One region of the Rhizobium sp. M10 genome, then DNA from elsewhere that is predicted to be linked to it. Evidence: predicted binding sites of a transcription regulator. Region 1 holds the regulator's gene; each other region holds the start of a gene.
The links. The regulator PhoB, encoded in region 1, activates phosphate uptake and scavenging genes when phosphate is short. The targets are predictions, from matches to a motif close to TGTCATNNANCTGTCAT.
Positions count from the first base shown of each region.

Region 1 (5,390 bases):
TTCGGTGATCAGCCATACGCCCTCGCCTCGCTCGAACCGCAGCGGGGCACGAGAATAGGTGTCATAAAGCGGCGCGGCTTCGGCCATGGCGCGGGTCTCCCGATCAGCGTTGTCAATCACCGGACTCCGGCTAAGAAAACCAGGCCCGAAAAATCAAAAATGCCGCCTTTCGGCGGCGATCGGTACTATTTCCTTTTCGCGCTGCAATGTCAACAAAACTGCGCCCTTAGCGGATGCAGCAAGCTTGTACAGCGGCATTTTCAGCCTTCAACAGGCATTATTGCAGAAATGACACGCAGAGGCAGCAAGTTGGGGAAAACTCGGAATTCGATTCATCCGGATTCCCGCGACTCTTGTCACGGAGTCAGCCTCACACTAGGTTAAAGTTCAATTACTAGACTGCATGCGGCGGAACTAGTCACCAAAATTGATCAAGCGTTTCTTGTTTCGGAGGCTTCCGGGACAACGGTGAGGGATTCTGCCATCACCAACGCAAAAGGTGGAGACAGGGCATGAACTGGACAGACGAGCGGGTCGAGAAACTCAAGAAGCTGTGGTCCGAAGGGCTGAGCGCCAGCCAGATCGCGGCACAACTTGGCGGCGTGAGCCGAAACGCCGTTATCGGCAAGGTGCACCGACTGAGCCTGCCGGGCCGCGCCAAGGCCGGCGGCACAGCCGCCGCGGCGCGCACGCCGAAGCGCCAGACATCGGCGCCGCGCGCGCCGAACTACGCCTCCCGGATCACCACCCGCACCGTGACCCGCCAGCAGGGCGCAACGATGCTGAAGGAAGAGATCGAGATCGATGCCGTCGAGGAAATGGAATATGTTCCGAAGGGCAATGTGGTCGTGCCGATTTCCCGCCGCCTCGGCCTGACGGAACTGACCGAACGCACCTGCAAATGGCCGGTCGGCGATCCGCTGAAGGACGACTTCCACTTCTGCGGCTGCGAATCCCCGGACAATTCGCCCTATTGCAGCTATCATCAGAAGCTTGCCTATCAGCCGGTCAACGAGCGCCGCCGGGCGGCAGCGCGGGTCAGCTGAGCGGGCAAACCATTGCTGGAAATGCGAAAACGGGCTGGAAGGCCCGTTTTTTTGTGTGAGTGTGTTGGGTGTGACTGCCCCTCATCCGCCTGCCGGCACCTTCTCCCCGCGCGCGGGGCGAAGGGGATATGCCGCAACCTCTCGGTCCTTACCCACCTCTCGCAGGGCACGTCCCCTCGCCCCGTTTACGGGGAGAGGGCTAGGGTGAGGGGCGGAGCTTGCTCGACTTTGTCAGAAACCCCTCAGGCTTCCATCGAATAACCGGCGCCGCGGACGGTGCGGATGACGTCCTGCATGTTGGAGAAGTTCAGCGCCTTGCGCAGGCGGCCGACATGGACGTCGACGGTGCGTTCGTCGACATAGATATCGTGGCCCCAGACGCCGTCGAGCAGCTGCGAGCGGGAGAAGACGCGGCCCGGCGACGACATCAGGAATTCCAGAAGGCGGAATTCGGTCGGGCCGAGGCGGACTTCGCGGCTCTTGCGATGGACGCGGTGGGTTTCGCGATCGAGCTCGATATCACCGCATTTGAGCACTGACGACAGCACTTCCGGGCGGGCGCGGCGCAGCATGGCCTTGACGCGGGCAACGAGTTCGGGGGTCGAGAACGGCTTGACGACGTAATCGTCGGCACCGGTGGACAGCCCGCGGACACGTTCGCTCTCCTCGCCGCGCGCCGTCAGCATGATGATCGGCAGCCGTTCGGTTTCCGGCCGCATGCGCAGGCGCCGGCAGAGTTCGATGCCGGAGACGCCGGGCAGCATCCAGTCGAGGATAAGAAGATCCGGCGTTCGCTCCTGAAGCCTGATTTCGGCCTCGTCGCCGCGCAGGATGGTATCGACTTCGAAGCCTTCCGCCTCGAGATTATAACGGAGAAGCACGCTGAGGGCCTCTTCGTCTTCAACAACTGCAACTCTCGGGATCATGCGTGTCCGTCTCCTCACGCACGATCCTTAAACCGGGGGCGATTTAAGCAAGGGATCCCGCGCAAAATCAGAAATTGGCTGCGACCTCTTTGCGCGCCCGGGCGGGCGCGCACGCAATGGGCTGGTCCGGCACGGTTATTCCGTGGCGGCACCGACGGTGTTGGCGCTGTCGTCCTTCGGACGGTCGCCTTCCGGCTGGGCGCCGGTTGCCATGTAGTAGATCGTCTCAGCGATATTGGTGGCGTGATCGCCGATGCGCTCGATGTTCTTGGCGCAGAAAAGAAGATGCGTGCAGCTCGTGATGTTGCGCGGATCTTCCATCATATAGGTCAGGAGTTCGCGGAACAGCGACGTGTACATCGCGTCGATCTCGTTGTCGCGCTCGCGGATGGCGGTCGCCTTGTCGGCGGCGCGCGTGGTATAGACGTCGAGCACTTCCTTGAGCTGGACGAGCGCCAGCTCGGACAGGTGCTCGAGACCGCGGGCGAGCTTGCGCGGAACGCCGGTGCTCTGCACGGCGATGACGCGCTTGGCGGTGTTCTTGCCGAGGTCGCCGACGCGTTCGAGATCGGCGGCGATGCGGATCGAACCCATGATTTCGCGCAGGTCCGAGGCCATCGGCTGACGGCGGGCGATGGTGACGATCGCCTTGTCGCCGATTTCGCGTTCGGTGTGATCGAGGATCACGTCGTCAGAAATGACCTTCTGCGCCAGCGCGGTGTCGCCGTTGACCAGGGCGCGGACGGATTCGGCGACCATCTGCTCGGCCAGGCCGCCCATTTCGGAAATCCGCCTGGAGAGGAACTTCAGATCATCATCATAGGCAGTATAAATATGTGTCGATGCCATGGGGCTTTGTCCTCGAATAACGGGAAGGCTTCGGATTGCCGCAATCAGCCGAAGCGACCCATGATGTAGTCCTGGGTGCGCGGATCGTCCGGGTTGGTGAACATCTTGTCGGTGTCGTTCTCCTCGACGAGGTTGCCGAGGTGGAACATGGCGGTGCGCTGCGACACGCGCGCGGCCTGCTGCATGGAGTGGGTGACGATGACGATCGTGTAGTTCTCGCGCAGCTCGTGGATCAGCTCCTCGACCTTGGCGGTGGCGATCGGGTCGAGCGCCGAGCAGGGTTCGTCCATCAGGATGACCTCAGGGCTGACGGCGACGGCGCGGGCGATGCACAGGCGCTGCTGCTGGCCGCCGGAGAGGCCGGTGCCGGACTCGTGGACGCGGTCCTTGACCTCGTTCCAGAGGCCGGCGCGCTGCAGGCTGGACTCGACGATCTGATCGAGATCGGCCTTCGACTTGGCCAGTCCATGGATGCGCGGGCCGTAGGAGACGTTTTCATAGATCGTCTTCGGGAACGGGTTCGGCTTCTGGAAGACCATGCCGACGCGGGCGCGAAGTTCGACGACGTCGATATCGGGATCATAGATATCGTCGCTGTCGAGGGTGATCTTGCCGGTGACGCGGCAGCCCTCGATCGTGTCGTTCATGCGGTTGAGGCTTCGCAGGAAGGTCGACTTGCCGCAGCCCGAAGGGCCGATCAGGGCGGTTACGGTGTTTTCGCGGATGTTCAGGTTCACATCGAAAAGCGCGCGCTTCTCGCCGTAGTAAACCGAGACATCCTGTCCGATCATCTTATACGGGACGTTGCTCATCTTCTGATCCAGCGCCTTTTCAACTGCAGCTTCCGTCAACATGTTCATGATGTTTAACTCCGTTTACCAGCGGCGCTCGAAGCGACGACGCAAGAGGATGGCGCCCATGTTCATGACGATCAGGAACAGGAGCAGGACGATGATGGCACCCGAAGTACGCTCCACGAAGGCACGCTCGGCCTCGTTCGCCCACATATAGACCTGCACCGGCAGGGCCGTCGAGGGTTCGAGCGGCGTGGTCGGCGCGTTGGCGACGAAGGCGACCATGCCGATCAGGAGCAGCGGCGCGGTTTCGCCGAGCGCATGCGCCAGGCCGATGATCGTGCCGGTGAGGATGCCGGGCATGGCAAGCGGCAGGACGTGGTGGAACACCATCTGCATCTTCGAGGCGCCGAGACCGAGCGCTGCGGCGCGGATCGACGGCGGCACGGCGCGCAGTGCCGCGCGGGTGGCGATGATGATCGTCGGCAGGGTCATCAGCGTCAGCACCAGGCCGCCGACCAGCGAGGCCGAACGCGGCAGGCCGATGAAGTTGATGAAGACGGAAAGGCCGAGCAGACCGTAGACGATCGAGGGAACGGCAGCGAGGTTGTTGATGTTGACCTCGATCAGGTCCGTCAGCTTGTTCTTCGGCGCGAACTCCTCGAGGTAGATCGAGGCGGCAACGCCGATCGGCAGGGAAAGCGCCAGCACGATCAGCATCAGGTAGAACGAGCCGACAAGGGCGACGCCGAGGCCGGCGGCCTCCGGGCGGCTGGAATTGCCGTTGACGAAGAGGCCGGTGTTGAACTGCTTGTGGAGAGCGCCGCTCGCCTTCAGCTGGTTCATCCAGGTCACCTGCTTGTCGTTGACCTTGCGGTTCTTCTCATCGACGGAGAGATCGATCTGGCCCTTGTTGGCGCTGTCGACATTGGCGTCGGCGAGCAGCGAGACATTGACCGTCTTGCCGATGAGCGAGGGATCGGCGACGACCATATCGCGCAGCTGGATCGGCGCGCTCTTGGAGAGCATGGCGGTAGCGTCGCGCACATCAGGGCGGCTCGCGGCATTGATATTCAGCTGCTTGACGATCGCGTCGCGCAACAGAACCGGGTAATTGGCGGCAACCAGCACCGAAGGATCGGTCGCACGCTTGTTATCCGGGTCGATCGTCTTCTCGGTGAATTCGATCGGCAGGGTGATCGCGGTCTGCTGGAAGGCGGTGTAGCCTTTGCCGATCACCGTCCACAACAGGATGAACAGGAAGACGAGACCGAAGGTGATGGCGGCGATGCCATAGGCCTGGAACCGGCGCTCGGCGGCGTAGCGGCGCTTGATGCCGATATCGCGGCGCGCTGGCGCCTTGGAAACGGTGCCGGCGGTGGGAGAAACAATATCCGTCATTCGTACTGCTCCCGGTATTTGCGCACGATGTAGAGCGCGTAGATATTGAGGCAAAGCGTGATGCAGAACAGGGTGATGCCGAGGGCAAAGGCAACCAGCGTCTGCGGCGAGGTGAACTCAAGGTCGCCTGTGAGCTGGTTGACGATCTTGACGGTCACCGTCGTCATCGGCTCGAAAGGATTGATCTGGATGCGGGCGGCGACACCGGCGGCCAGCACGACGATCATGGTTTCGCCGATGGCGCGCGAGGCTGTCATCAGCAGTGCGCCGACGATGCCGGGAAGCGCTGCCGGCAAGACCACCTTCTTGATGGTTTCGGAGCGGGTGGCGCCGAGACCGAGCGAACCGTCACGCAGCGCCCGCGGCACGGCCGT
Region 1 is NZ_NWTA01000043.1:2,663-8,052, reverse strand. It holds gene CO671_RS32045 (aspartate aminotransferase family protein) at 1-87, opposite strand, end outside; gene CO671_RS32040 (GcrA family cell cycle regulator) at 513-1,046, shown strand; gene phoB (phosphate regulon transcriptional regulator PhoB) at 1,289-1,972, opposite strand; gene phoU (phosphate signaling complex protein PhoU) at 2,108-2,821, opposite strand; gene pstB (phosphate ABC transporter ATP-binding protein PstB) at 2,866-3,681, opposite strand; gene pstA (phosphate ABC transporter permease PstA) at 3,697-5,016, opposite strand; gene pstC (phosphate ABC transporter permease subunit PstC) at 5,013-5,390, opposite strand, start outside.

Region 2 (5,390 bases), on a different contig from region 1:
TGGGCCGACCTGATGTTGATGGCGACGCCGGACGAGCTGCAGGCCGACATTTACAAGGCCGATATCGCTCCGAACATCCGTGACGGCGCTGCCATCGCTTTCGCCCACGGCCTCAACGTGCATTTCGGCCTGATCGAGCCGAAGGCTTCGGTCGACGTCGTCATGATCGCGCCCAAGGGCCCGGGCCACACGGTTCGCGGCGAATACCAGAAGGGCGGCGGCGTTCCCTGCCTCGTGGCCGTTCACCAGAACGCTTCCGGCAATGCGCTTGAACTCGCTCTCTCCTACGCCTGCGGCGTCGGCGGCGGCCGTTCGGGCATCATCGAAACCAACTTCCGCGAAGAGTGCGAAACCGACCTCTTCGGCGAACAGGTCGTTCTCTGCGGCGGTCTCGTCGAGCTCATCCGCGCCGGTTTCGAAACGCTCACCGAGGCAGGCTACGCGCCCGAAATGGCCTATTTCGAGTGCCTGCACGAAGTGAAGCTGATCGTCGACCTGATCTATGAAGGCGGTATCGCCAACATGAACTACTCGATCTCCAACACGGCCGAGTGGGGCGAATACGTCACCGGTCCGCGCATCATCACCGAAGAAACCAAGGCCGAGATGAAGCGCGTCCTCAAGGACATCCAGACCGGCAAGTTCACCTCCGAGTGGATGCAGGAATACCGCTCCGGTGCTGCCCGCTTCAAGGGCATCCGCCGCAACAACGACAGCCACCAGATCGAGGAAGTCGGCGCCAAGCTGCGCGGCATGATGCCCTGGATCGGCAAGAACAAGCTGGTCGACAAGTCGGTCAACTAAGCGATTTCGCTGACATTGAACGGGAGGCCGGGGTGAAAGCTCCGGCCTCTTTTGCTATTGCTGGCTCCGTTATCGACGCTGTCATATTGGGATTTTGATGTGTTTGAAGCGATTATGCGGTCTGCAAGGCAGGACTTGGAAGACAGCCTCGAGACGCTTTATCCCGCATTCTTCGAATATCCTTTTCCGTCTTCGCTGGACGCTTCGCCGTTGCGCGACGCAGAGAAGATCCTCACCGCGCTCAAATCGGCGCCTTTGCGGGAAATAAATGCGGCGGAGCTTGGCCCATATGCAGCAAGTGCGATAACGACAGTCGGCTCGGTCGATGACTTCAGGCACTTTCTGCCGCGCATTCTCCACTGCGCTCTCTTCAATACTTCCGCACCAGGCTTCGAGCCGCCGACTGTCGCTTCCAAGCTTTTATTGTGTGACTGGCAGCAATGGCCGATTGCCCAGCAGACAGCCATCGCGAACTTCTTTTATTCGGCCTGGGCCTATAAGAGGCTGCAGGACCCCGATTCCGGCGCATCGGCTTGGGACTGGATCGTGGCTATAGCGATGCTCGATCTTCAGTTCCAGCCATGCCTTGATCTGTGGCTAAAGCAGCCAATGCCGAACGCCTTCTTGCAACTCGCCAGTGCCGATCTCAAAAGCCTCTACCGGGGAAATGGCTACTGGTGTGATGTCGCGCCGGAAAAGCGCCTTCGCGTCATTGAATGGCTCAAGGGCGATATCATCGAAAATGCATTCATCGGCTTGATTGATGCTATACCGCCGCAACGGGATTGGCTCATCGAGCGACTACTCGATGAAATACGAGAATTGCGGCGTCTGCCTTCTCGCGTTGGGTCGCCGGATTGACGACGTCGCTCCCGCCGATCTTAGAAGCGGTCGCCCCATCCGGCTTTGCAGAGGACAGGCTTGCCGTTCCATATCGTCCTTCATGACCAAGCACCTGAATGGGGGCGAGAGACCATTCGGTCTGGTCTTCTGATCCGATAAGATCCGCGGCAATCGCTGCGAAGCCCGCATCCAGATCCCACGGCTGGCTTCCGTCGAGCGCCGCAACGACGAGCGCTGGAAGCTCCGAGTTGCGCGGATGCGGCCGAAGGTGGAAGCGTTCGGGTTGGAGGGCGGTAACGTCGGGAAATGCGGGCGGCGCCGTGAAAATGAAGTCACGAGTCATCCATCGTTGCGGTTTAAAGACCATTCCAGCTCCTCTGCCTATCCTGCCTGTCTCTGGCACTTCGACCTCATCTTCATGACGGGGGAGTTATAGGGCGGAGGCAACGTGTCGACCACGGCAATGTCCAGCCTTGGCCTTTGATTGAGCCGTATCGTTCCCGCCTGAGAGAACAGCATCCTCAAGGCGTTCTTGTCGCAAAACCGTAATATCGCGCCTCTAGGTTTAGAATGGGTCTAAAAACAAGATAATTTGACACCAGTTTGAACCGTGGAGGCATCGGATGAACGAGCATCTTTCCCAGAAAATTTTCCCGACGACTCAGCTTGAGGACGCGGATGGTGACGGCCACAACACCAGCGCCAATCCGACGATGGGTGAAATCATCGGCAAGCGTTTTTCGCGCCGCAATTTTCTGCAGGGTTCGCTTGCCGTTTCCGCCATTGCCGCCACAGTGAGCCCGATCGCGCTGATGAGCGCGGACGAGGCGCGCGCTGCAGACAATAAAGGCTCTGCCTTCAACTTCTCCGAAGTGGAGGCCGGCGTCGACGACAAGCATCATGTCGCTGAAGGTTATGATGCCGATATTCTGCTGCGCTGGGGCGATGCCGTGCTGCCGGGGGCGCCTGCGTTCGATCCGACGAAGCAGACGGCCGATGCCCAGAGCAAGCAGTTCGGCTACAACAACGATTATGTCGGCTTCATTCCGCTCGACGGTTCGTCCGAACATGGCCTGCTCGTCGTCAATCACGAATACACGAACCCGCATCTGATGTTTGCCGGGCTGGTGCAGGTGGTCGACGGCAAGATCAAGCAGGGCGCGCTCAGCAAGGAGCAGGTGGATGTCGAGATGGCGGCCCATGGCGGCACCGTCGTCGAGATTCGGAAGACGGGTGGCAAGTGGCAGGTCGTCACCGACGGCAAATACAATCGCCGCATCACCGCCAACACGCCGATGGAAATCACCGGCCCGGCCGCCGGCAACGACCGTCTGAAGACCAGCGCCGATGCGACCGGCACCCGCGCCATCGGCACGATCAACAACTGCGCCGGCGGCGTCACGCCCTGGGGCACCTACATCATGGCCGAAGAAAACTTCCACGGCTATTTCTCCGGCGCGCTGCCGGAAGGTCACAAGGAAGCCGCGAACTACAAGCGTTACGGCGTTCCGGAAGGCGCCTACGAGTGGGCCAATTTCTACGACCGCTTCGATCTTTCCAAGGAGCCGAACGAGCCGAACCGTTTCGGCTGGATCGTCGAGGTTGACGTCATGGACCCGACGGCGGCACCTAAGAAGCGGACCGCGCTCGGCCGCACCAAGCATGAGGGCGCCGAGTCGATCGTCGCCAAGAACGGCAAGGTCGTCTTCTATCTCGGCGACGACGAGCGCTTCGATTATGTCTACAAGTTCGTGACATCAGCGGCGTTCAACCCGAATGATCGCGCCGCCAACATGAACCTGCTCGACAGCGGCACGCTCCACGTCGCCAAGTTCAACGAGGACGGTACCATGCAGTGGCTGCCGATGGTCTTCGGCCAGGGGCCGCTGACGGCGGAGAACGGCTTCACCAGCCAGGCTGACGTGCTGATCGAATGTCGCCGCGCCGGTGACGCGCTCGGCGCCACCAAGATGGACCGCCCGGAAGACGTCCAGCCGAACGGCGTCAACGGCAAGGTCTATGTCATGCTGACCAACAATACCCGCCGCAAGGCCGACCAGGTGGATGCCGCCAATCCGCGCGCGGAAAACGCCTTCGGCCACATCATCGAAATCTCGGAAAACGACGGCGACTTCACGGCCACCTCAGGCAAGTGGGAAGTGCTCCTGAAGTGCGGCGATCCCTCGGTTGCGGCCGTCGGCGCGACCTTCTCGACCGAAACGACCAAGAACGGCTGGTTCGGCATGCCCGATAACTGTGCCGTCGATGCCGCCGGCCGCCTCTGGGTGTCGACGGATGGCAATAACAACAAGGCCACCGGCCGCACCGACGGTCTGTGGGCCGTCGATACCGAAGGGGCGGCGCGCGCCACCTCGAAACTGTTCTTCCGCGTGCCGGTCGGCGCCGAAATGTGCGGCCCGCTGTTCACGCCGGACGACCAGACGGCGTTCGTCGCCGTGCAGCATCCTGGCGATGGCGGCGAGGACTGGCCGGGCCATGGCCGCCCGTCCTATTACGAGGATCTTTCCACCCGCTGGCCGGACTTCAAACCTGATATGCCGGTGCGTCCTGCGGTCGTTGCGATCACCAAGGCTGGCGGCGGCAAGATTGCGGTCTGACGACAGGAAACGCGGCGTCGAGCCTCAGGGCGAGTGGCAGTCAGGCTGCCAACTCGCTGCGAATGCCATTTAGCGGCCGGGACGAGCTCCTCTTCCGGCCGCCTTTATGAGCCTGTCGCCGCGCCGGGTATTCGCGTTATGCGGCCCTCAGCGCCATCACGGTGATCCACCGCGTCGGCTTGCCGTCATAGCCGCCGCCGTCGCTTTCGCTGATGGCGACGTTGCGCCAGCCGCTTTTGGTCAAAAGCTCTGACAGCCAGTCTGCGGAGGGATAGTTGTAGTAGCGCCCGAAGCCGTCATAGCCTTCAGCCTCGCCTGCTTTGAAACTTGCATGGAGGAGACCGCCGGTTTTCAGAGCGCGGCGGATACGGGCGAAGACGTCGGCGAGCTCGGATCTCGGAACATGGAGCAGGCTCGCATGCGCCCAGACGCCGTCGTAGGCGTTTTCGGCGTCGAGCTGCTGGAACAGCATGACCCGGACCGGCCTGCCGATCAGCACTTCCGCCTGCCTTGCAAGCTCGGCCGAGCCGTCGGTCGGTGTCACGTCGAAATCCTGCGACAGCATGTAGGCGCTGTCCTGCCCGCCGCCGCAGCCGAGTTCGAGGATTGCGGCACCCGGTGCGAGCCGCGCGAGGAAGGCATCGAGCTCTTGCTTTGGCAGGCTGCGCGCCCGATTTGCATAAATCTCGGCGTTTTCGTCGTAGAAGGCGGAGGTGCTGTCACGGTGCATGCGGAGCGGCCGATCCCCAACGTCGGTTGGAATTGAAGGTGTCTTTCCGAAAGCAGGTCGGCGCACGACCGAGTTCAGGCCGGGATGAGGCGCGTCCAGCCGTGCTCATCGTTCGTTATGCCCTTCTGCAGACTGACGAGCTGCTGGCGCAGTTCGCTGGTCAATTTGCCGGTCTGTCCGTCTCCGATCAGAAACTCGCCGCCGGCATGTCGAACCAGGCCGATACCCGCCAGGACTGCGGCGGTGCCGCAAGCGAACGCTTCGGCGAGCCTGCCACTGGCAGCGTCGTTTTGCCATTCCGTAAACGAGTAGGGGCGCTGCTCGACCCGCAAGCCTCTTTCTTCGGCGAGCACGATCACGGAAGCCCGGGTGATGCCAGGCAGGATCGTGCCGCC
Region 2 is NZ_NWTA01000022.1:19,228-24,617, forward strand. It holds gene ilvC (ketol-acid reductoisomerase) at 1-804, shown strand, start outside; gene CO671_RS26085 (hypothetical protein) at 904-1,665, shown strand; gene CO671_RS33460 (hypothetical protein) at 1,595-2,014, opposite strand; gene CO671_RS26090 (PhoX family phosphatase) at 2,271-4,265, shown strand; gene CO671_RS26095 (class I SAM-dependent methyltransferase) at 4,402-4,995, opposite strand; gene CO671_RS26100 (branched-chain amino acid aminotransferase) at 5,070-5,390, opposite strand, start outside.
Region 2: CO671_RS26090 (PhoX family phosphatase) is a predicted target of PhoB. The motif match lies at 2,181-2,197, and genes of this name have one in related genera.

Region 3 (5,390 bases), on a different contig from region 1:
TGAAGGAGCGGCGCGCCTATGAGAAGCCGTCCGAACGCCGCGTCAGAGAAAAAGCCCAGGCGATCAGCCGGCAGCGCAAGGCCGCACGCAAGAAGATGCAGCGCGAAGGACTGCTGACCGGGCGGAAGCAGGCGGCAGCGCGTTGATAGCTTTCCCGAAAGGATAGACAATGGACGAATTGAATAGCCTTGCCATTTCAGAAGAACGCCTCGAGGATTGCCGTGATGTGGTCGAGCCGGATCTGCAGGATCTGATCCAGCGTGCGCTGACATCGGGCTTTTCACGGGAAGAAATCCTCATAGCCGTCAGCGAACTGGTCGCAGAAGACTTCGCAATGGTCATGGAAACTCCAAGCGTGCATTGAGGAGCGAATGGTGACGGTGACGGCGCAGAAGGATCTCTCTGGTGTGGCCGACGACCGCCTTCCGAAGGGGTTTCGATATTTCCCGGATATCGGAACCCCGGATTTGCAGCGCTCCGTTCTCGAAGCGATACCGGCACTGCAACTTCGTTCAAGCCGGGTTAGCTGACGCCTTGACGAAATCGATGAAGGCGCGGAGCGGTGCCGGCACCAGGCGCCGTCCGGGATAATAGAGAAACGGCCCGGAAAAGCGCTGCCACCAGGGTTCGAGAATGGGCTCGAGAACGCCACTGTCAAAATACGGGCGCAGCCAGTCTTCGAAAATGCTGATCACGCCCGTGCCCGCTATGGCGGCGTCGACAGACAGATCGGTCGCCCCGCCGACCTTGACGATCAATGGTCCTGACGGTTCGACCCGTACCACTTCGCCGTCCCGCTCATATTCCCAGGGCGTCGTCAGCGCACCGCTGTCAAACCGGCCCAGCAGACAGGCATGGTCGAGGAGTTCGCTCGGATGTTGCGGCCGGCCATGGCGGTCGAGATAGTCGGGGGACGCGGCAGTGGCAAAGCGCTGCTGGCGCGGCCCGATCGCTATTGCGATCATATCCTGCTCCAGCCGCTCGTCGTAACGGATGCCGGCATCGCATCCGGCAGCCAGCACGTCGACGAAGCTCTCCTCGGCGACGATCTCGAGGCGAATATCGGGATAGGCGGCGAGGAATGGCGGGACGATGGCTGGCAGCACCAGGCGCGCCGCGCTGACCGGCACGTTGAGCCGCAGAGAACCGGCCGGCCTGTCGCGAAATCGGTTGACCACGTCGAGCGCGGCCTCCACCTCCGTCAAAGCAGGGCCAAGCCGTTCCAGCAGGCCTTTGCCCGCTTCGGTTGGAACGACGCTGCGCGTCGTGCGGTTGAGCAGTCTGACGCCGAGCTCAGCCTCGAGGCGCCGCACCGCTTCGCTCAAGAAAGAGGCGCTGCTGCCGCTGGCCCGCGCCGCCTCGCGAAAACCGCCGGCCCGCGCCACGGCGACAAAGGCATTGAGATCACTCAAATCTGCTTTCACTGTTCGCCACTCCGCACGGCCTGTACGGATTGTACCGGATTATCACACGCTCCGCCACGGCGTAGTCTTGGCCTCATCTCTTGAAAGGAGTGAGATCATGTCCATTATCGATCAGGCCGGCAGCTTCAATCTCGGCGACCGCAACGTGAAGCGACTTGGCTATGGCGCCATGCAGCTCGCGGGGCCCGGCGTGTTCGGCCCGCCCAGAGATCATGGCGCCGCGCTTGCGGTGCTGCGCGAGGCGGTCGCAAGCGGTGTCAATCACATCGACACCAGCGATTTCTACGGTCCGCACGTCACCAACCAGATCATCCGCGAAGCCCTTCACCCCTATCGCGATGGTCTCGTCATCGTCACCAAAGTCGGCGCCAGGCGCGGCACGGACGGGTCCTGGATTCCGGCTTTCTCGCGCCATGAGCTGACCCAGGCAGTGCACGACAATCTGCGCTACCTCGGCCTTGACGTGCTCGATGTGGTCAACCTCAGGATCATGTTCGACGTGCATGGCCCGGCCGAAGGATCGATAGAAGCACCTCTGACGGTGCTTGCCGATCTCCAGCGGCAGGGTCTCATCCGCCACGTCGGCTTGAGCAACGCCACCTCGCGCCAGGTCGCCGAAGGCCGCGGGATCACCGACATCGTCTGCGTGCAAAACCAGTACAATCTGGCGCATCGGGCCGACGATCCGCTCATCGACGCGCTCGCCCGTGAGGGCACCGCCTATGTGCCGTTCTTCCCGCTCGGCGGGTTTACGCCACTGCAGTCGTCCACTCTCTCCAAGGTCGCCGAGCGCCTCAGCGCTACCCCGATGCAGGTGGCGCTCGCCTGGCTGCTGCATCGCGCGCCCAATATCCTGCTGATCCCCGGCACCTCCTCCGTCGGCCATCTCAGGGAAAACCTCACCGCCGCCGGCCTCGTGCTGCCCGATGAGGCCATCGAAGATTTGAACCGGATGGCCGATATCGCTGCCTGACGGCATGCGATGGCCGCAGACGGTCTGCCGCTACGCCGCGCCTCGCGTGGCGCAGCCGGCGGACTGCGGATTATCGATGTTTCGGCAGCTGACCTGTCGCGCCGTGCCTTCAACAGCGCTCAATAGCGCTCCGGTACGTACATTTCAGCCGGAACCGGCGCCCTGTTGTAATCGGCATGGCGGATGCGATCCGGCAGCTGGATCTCCGGCTTCGGCACATCCTCATAGGGAATCTGCTCGAGAAGATGGGCGATGCAGTTCAGCCGCGCCCGTTTCTTGTCGACGGCCTGCACCACCCACCAAGGCGTCTCCTTGGTGTGCGTGCGCGCGAGCATTTCTTCCTTGGCCTTGGTATATTCCTCCCAATGGACACGGCTTTCCATGTCCATCGGTGAAAGCTTCCACTGCTTCAGCGGATCGTGGATACGCATCTTGAAGCGGAATTCCTGCTCCTCGTCGGTGATCGAGAACCAGTATTTGATCAGCACGATGCCGGAGCGGACGAGCATGCGCTCGAATTCCGGCACCGAGCGGAAGAACTCCTCGAGCTCGTCGGGGGTGCAGAACCCCATCACGCGCTCGACGCCGGCGCGGTTGTACCAGCTGCGGTCGAAGAGCACGATCTCGCCGGCTGTGGGCAGGTGCGGAACGTAACGCTGGAAATACCATTGATGGCGCTCACGCTCGGTCGGGGCGGGCAGTGCGACGGTGCGGCAGACGCGCGGATTGAGCCTTTGGGTGACGCGCTTGATCGCGCCGCCCTTGCCGGCCGAATCCCGGCCTTCGAAGAGCACGACGACCTTCAGCTTCTTGTGCTGAACCCAATCCTGCAGCCGCACCAGTTCGTGCTGCAGTCGGAAGAGTTCGCGGAAGTAGATCTTTCGCTCGAGCGTCTGCTCGGCCGGTTCCGACATTCCCTCGGCGACCAGATCGTCCAGCCGGTCTTCCTCCATCTGCATTTCCAGCTCCTCATCGAAGCTGTCTGCAATTTCGGCCTTTATGCGGTCGAGTTGGTCCTGCGGTGTTTGAGCCATGGTTTTTTCCTTCCTGTTGTTTTGACAGGAGCATGTCAGTGCGAAGGTTATATGACGACCACTGATCGAGCTGAAACGGCTACCCGCGTCTCTCGTTCCAAGCGCGCCTTAGAGCTGCCCCGCACGATATCGGTCGGCAAGGTTTCGGCAGGCGCGGATCGTCAGGGCCATGACGGTGAGCGTCGTGCCGGCGATGCCGCTGCCGGGGAAGGCGCTGGCGTCGGTGACGATGAGGTTCGGGGCATCCCAGACCTGGTTGTAGGGGTTGAGCACCGACGCCTCCGGGCTTTCACCCATGCGCGCACCGCCGGTTTCATGGATGGCGGCGCCCATGCACATGGTCTTGCGGAACCATGTGCGGAACATGAAGCGGCTGAAGACATCCGCATCGGGAAAGGCGCCCCTGCCCATCTCCTTGAGGCCGGTCGGCGAGCCGATGAATTCGAGCTCGCCGCCGACCTCGCTCACCATGGCGATCAGCGTTTCCTCCTGCCGGCGAAGCAGCGCCTGCTCCTCCGCCTGCATGACACAGCGGATATGCGGCACGGGAATGTTCCAGGCGTCCCTGCGCCTGGCATCGAGGGTGATGCGGTTGTCGGCATAGGGCAGCATGCGGCCGAAGCCGAAGAAGGCGAGACGCGCATCGGTGTCCCCGGAAACAGGCGCCCGGCCGACGCTGCCCTGGTAGTCGAAATCGCCGCGGGCCGCGTCACCCTCGCCGAAACGGGGGATGAAGATCCCGCCCGAGGGATTGTAGAACGGGTCGGTCGGAGCGGATTCGTCGGGCGCCCAACCTTTCGCCTTCGAAAAGGAACCGAAGGCGAGGCAGGGAAGCTGATCCATGAAATAGCGGCCGAGGACGCCTGAGCTGTTTCCAAGGCCGTCGGGATGTTGGGCCGAGGCCGAATTGAGGAGCAGCCGCACGCTCTCGATCGGCGAGGCCGACAGCACGACCGTCGCGGCACGGGCCGACGATATCTCACCCGTATTGCGGTCGATGAATTCCGCGCCGGTGGCGCGGCCGGTTTTCTCATCCGTCGTGATGCGGCGAACGACGGCGTCGTAGCGGACCGTCAGCCGGCCGGTGGCCTTGGCATCCTTAAGCGGCCGCGGCATGCGTTCGGCGTCCGGTGCGATGTAGCGCCAGGAAACGACGCGCCTCTCCGGCCAACGGCTTTCAACCGCTTGCTTGAAGATCTGTTCGGCGGGCGTCAAACCCGCCGGTTTGGCATAGATCCCGTCCGGCAGCGTCGGCGCATCGTCCTTGTTGCCGTAGAGCCCGAGATAGGATTCCACTTCGTCGTAGAACGGCGTGAGCTCGTCATAGGAGACCGGCCAATCGACGCCCTTTCCAGAGCGCGACCGGATCTTGAAATCGTCGTCGGTCCAGCGCAGCAGCACGCGGCCGAAACTGTGCAGACGCCCGCCGCCCTGGCGGCCGCGGATCCAGAGAAAAGGCTCGCCCTTCGGCGTCGTATAGGGGTTCTTGCGGTCGTTGACGAAGAAGTGGCTGAAGCGCTCGGTAAAAAAGGCCGCGCGCGCCTGAATTGGCTGGCCCCTGATCGTGGCGCGCGCACGCTCCCAGATATTGATGCTGCTGGCCGGCTCTTTCTTGCGCGCCGGGTCGAAATCCCTAAGGCTGACGGCAGGACCGGCCTCCAGCAGCAGCACCGACAGTCCCAATGCCGTCAGTTCTTTGACCGCGAAGGAACCCGCCGCGCCGGAGCCGATCACCAGCGCATCATAGACGATCTCAGACATGTCTTTCCAAATCCTGTCCTGGAGCAATTGCTCAAAACGGCGCGCGACGCGCCGGCGATTGCGAGAAAACCAAGGGGCGGCGCATCAGAGCCGCGATCCGTCGGCGCCGAAGAGCGACGCCTTGGCGATATCGAGCCCGGGGGCCACGGCGTCGCCCGGCTGCAGGGTGACGTCGCCCATCAGCCTGAGCGAGAGGCT
Region 3 is NZ_NWTA01000006.1:148,825-154,214, reverse strand. It holds gene rpsU (30S ribosomal protein S21) at 1-146, shown strand, start outside; gene CO671_RS12195 (hypothetical protein) at 170-364, shown strand; gene CO671_RS12190 (hypothetical protein) at 372-530, shown strand; gene CO671_RS12185 (LysR family transcriptional regulator) at 513-1,424, opposite strand; gene CO671_RS12180 (aldo/keto reductase family oxidoreductase) at 1,522-2,397, shown strand; gene ppk2 (polyphosphate kinase 2) at 2,517-3,431, opposite strand; gene CO671_RS12170 (GMC family oxidoreductase) at 3,540-5,192, opposite strand; gene CO671_RS12165 (ATP-binding cassette domain-containing protein) at 5,277-5,390, opposite strand, start outside.
Region 3: ppk2 (polyphosphate kinase 2) is a predicted target of PhoB. The motif match lies at 3,472-3,488, and genes of this name have one in related genera.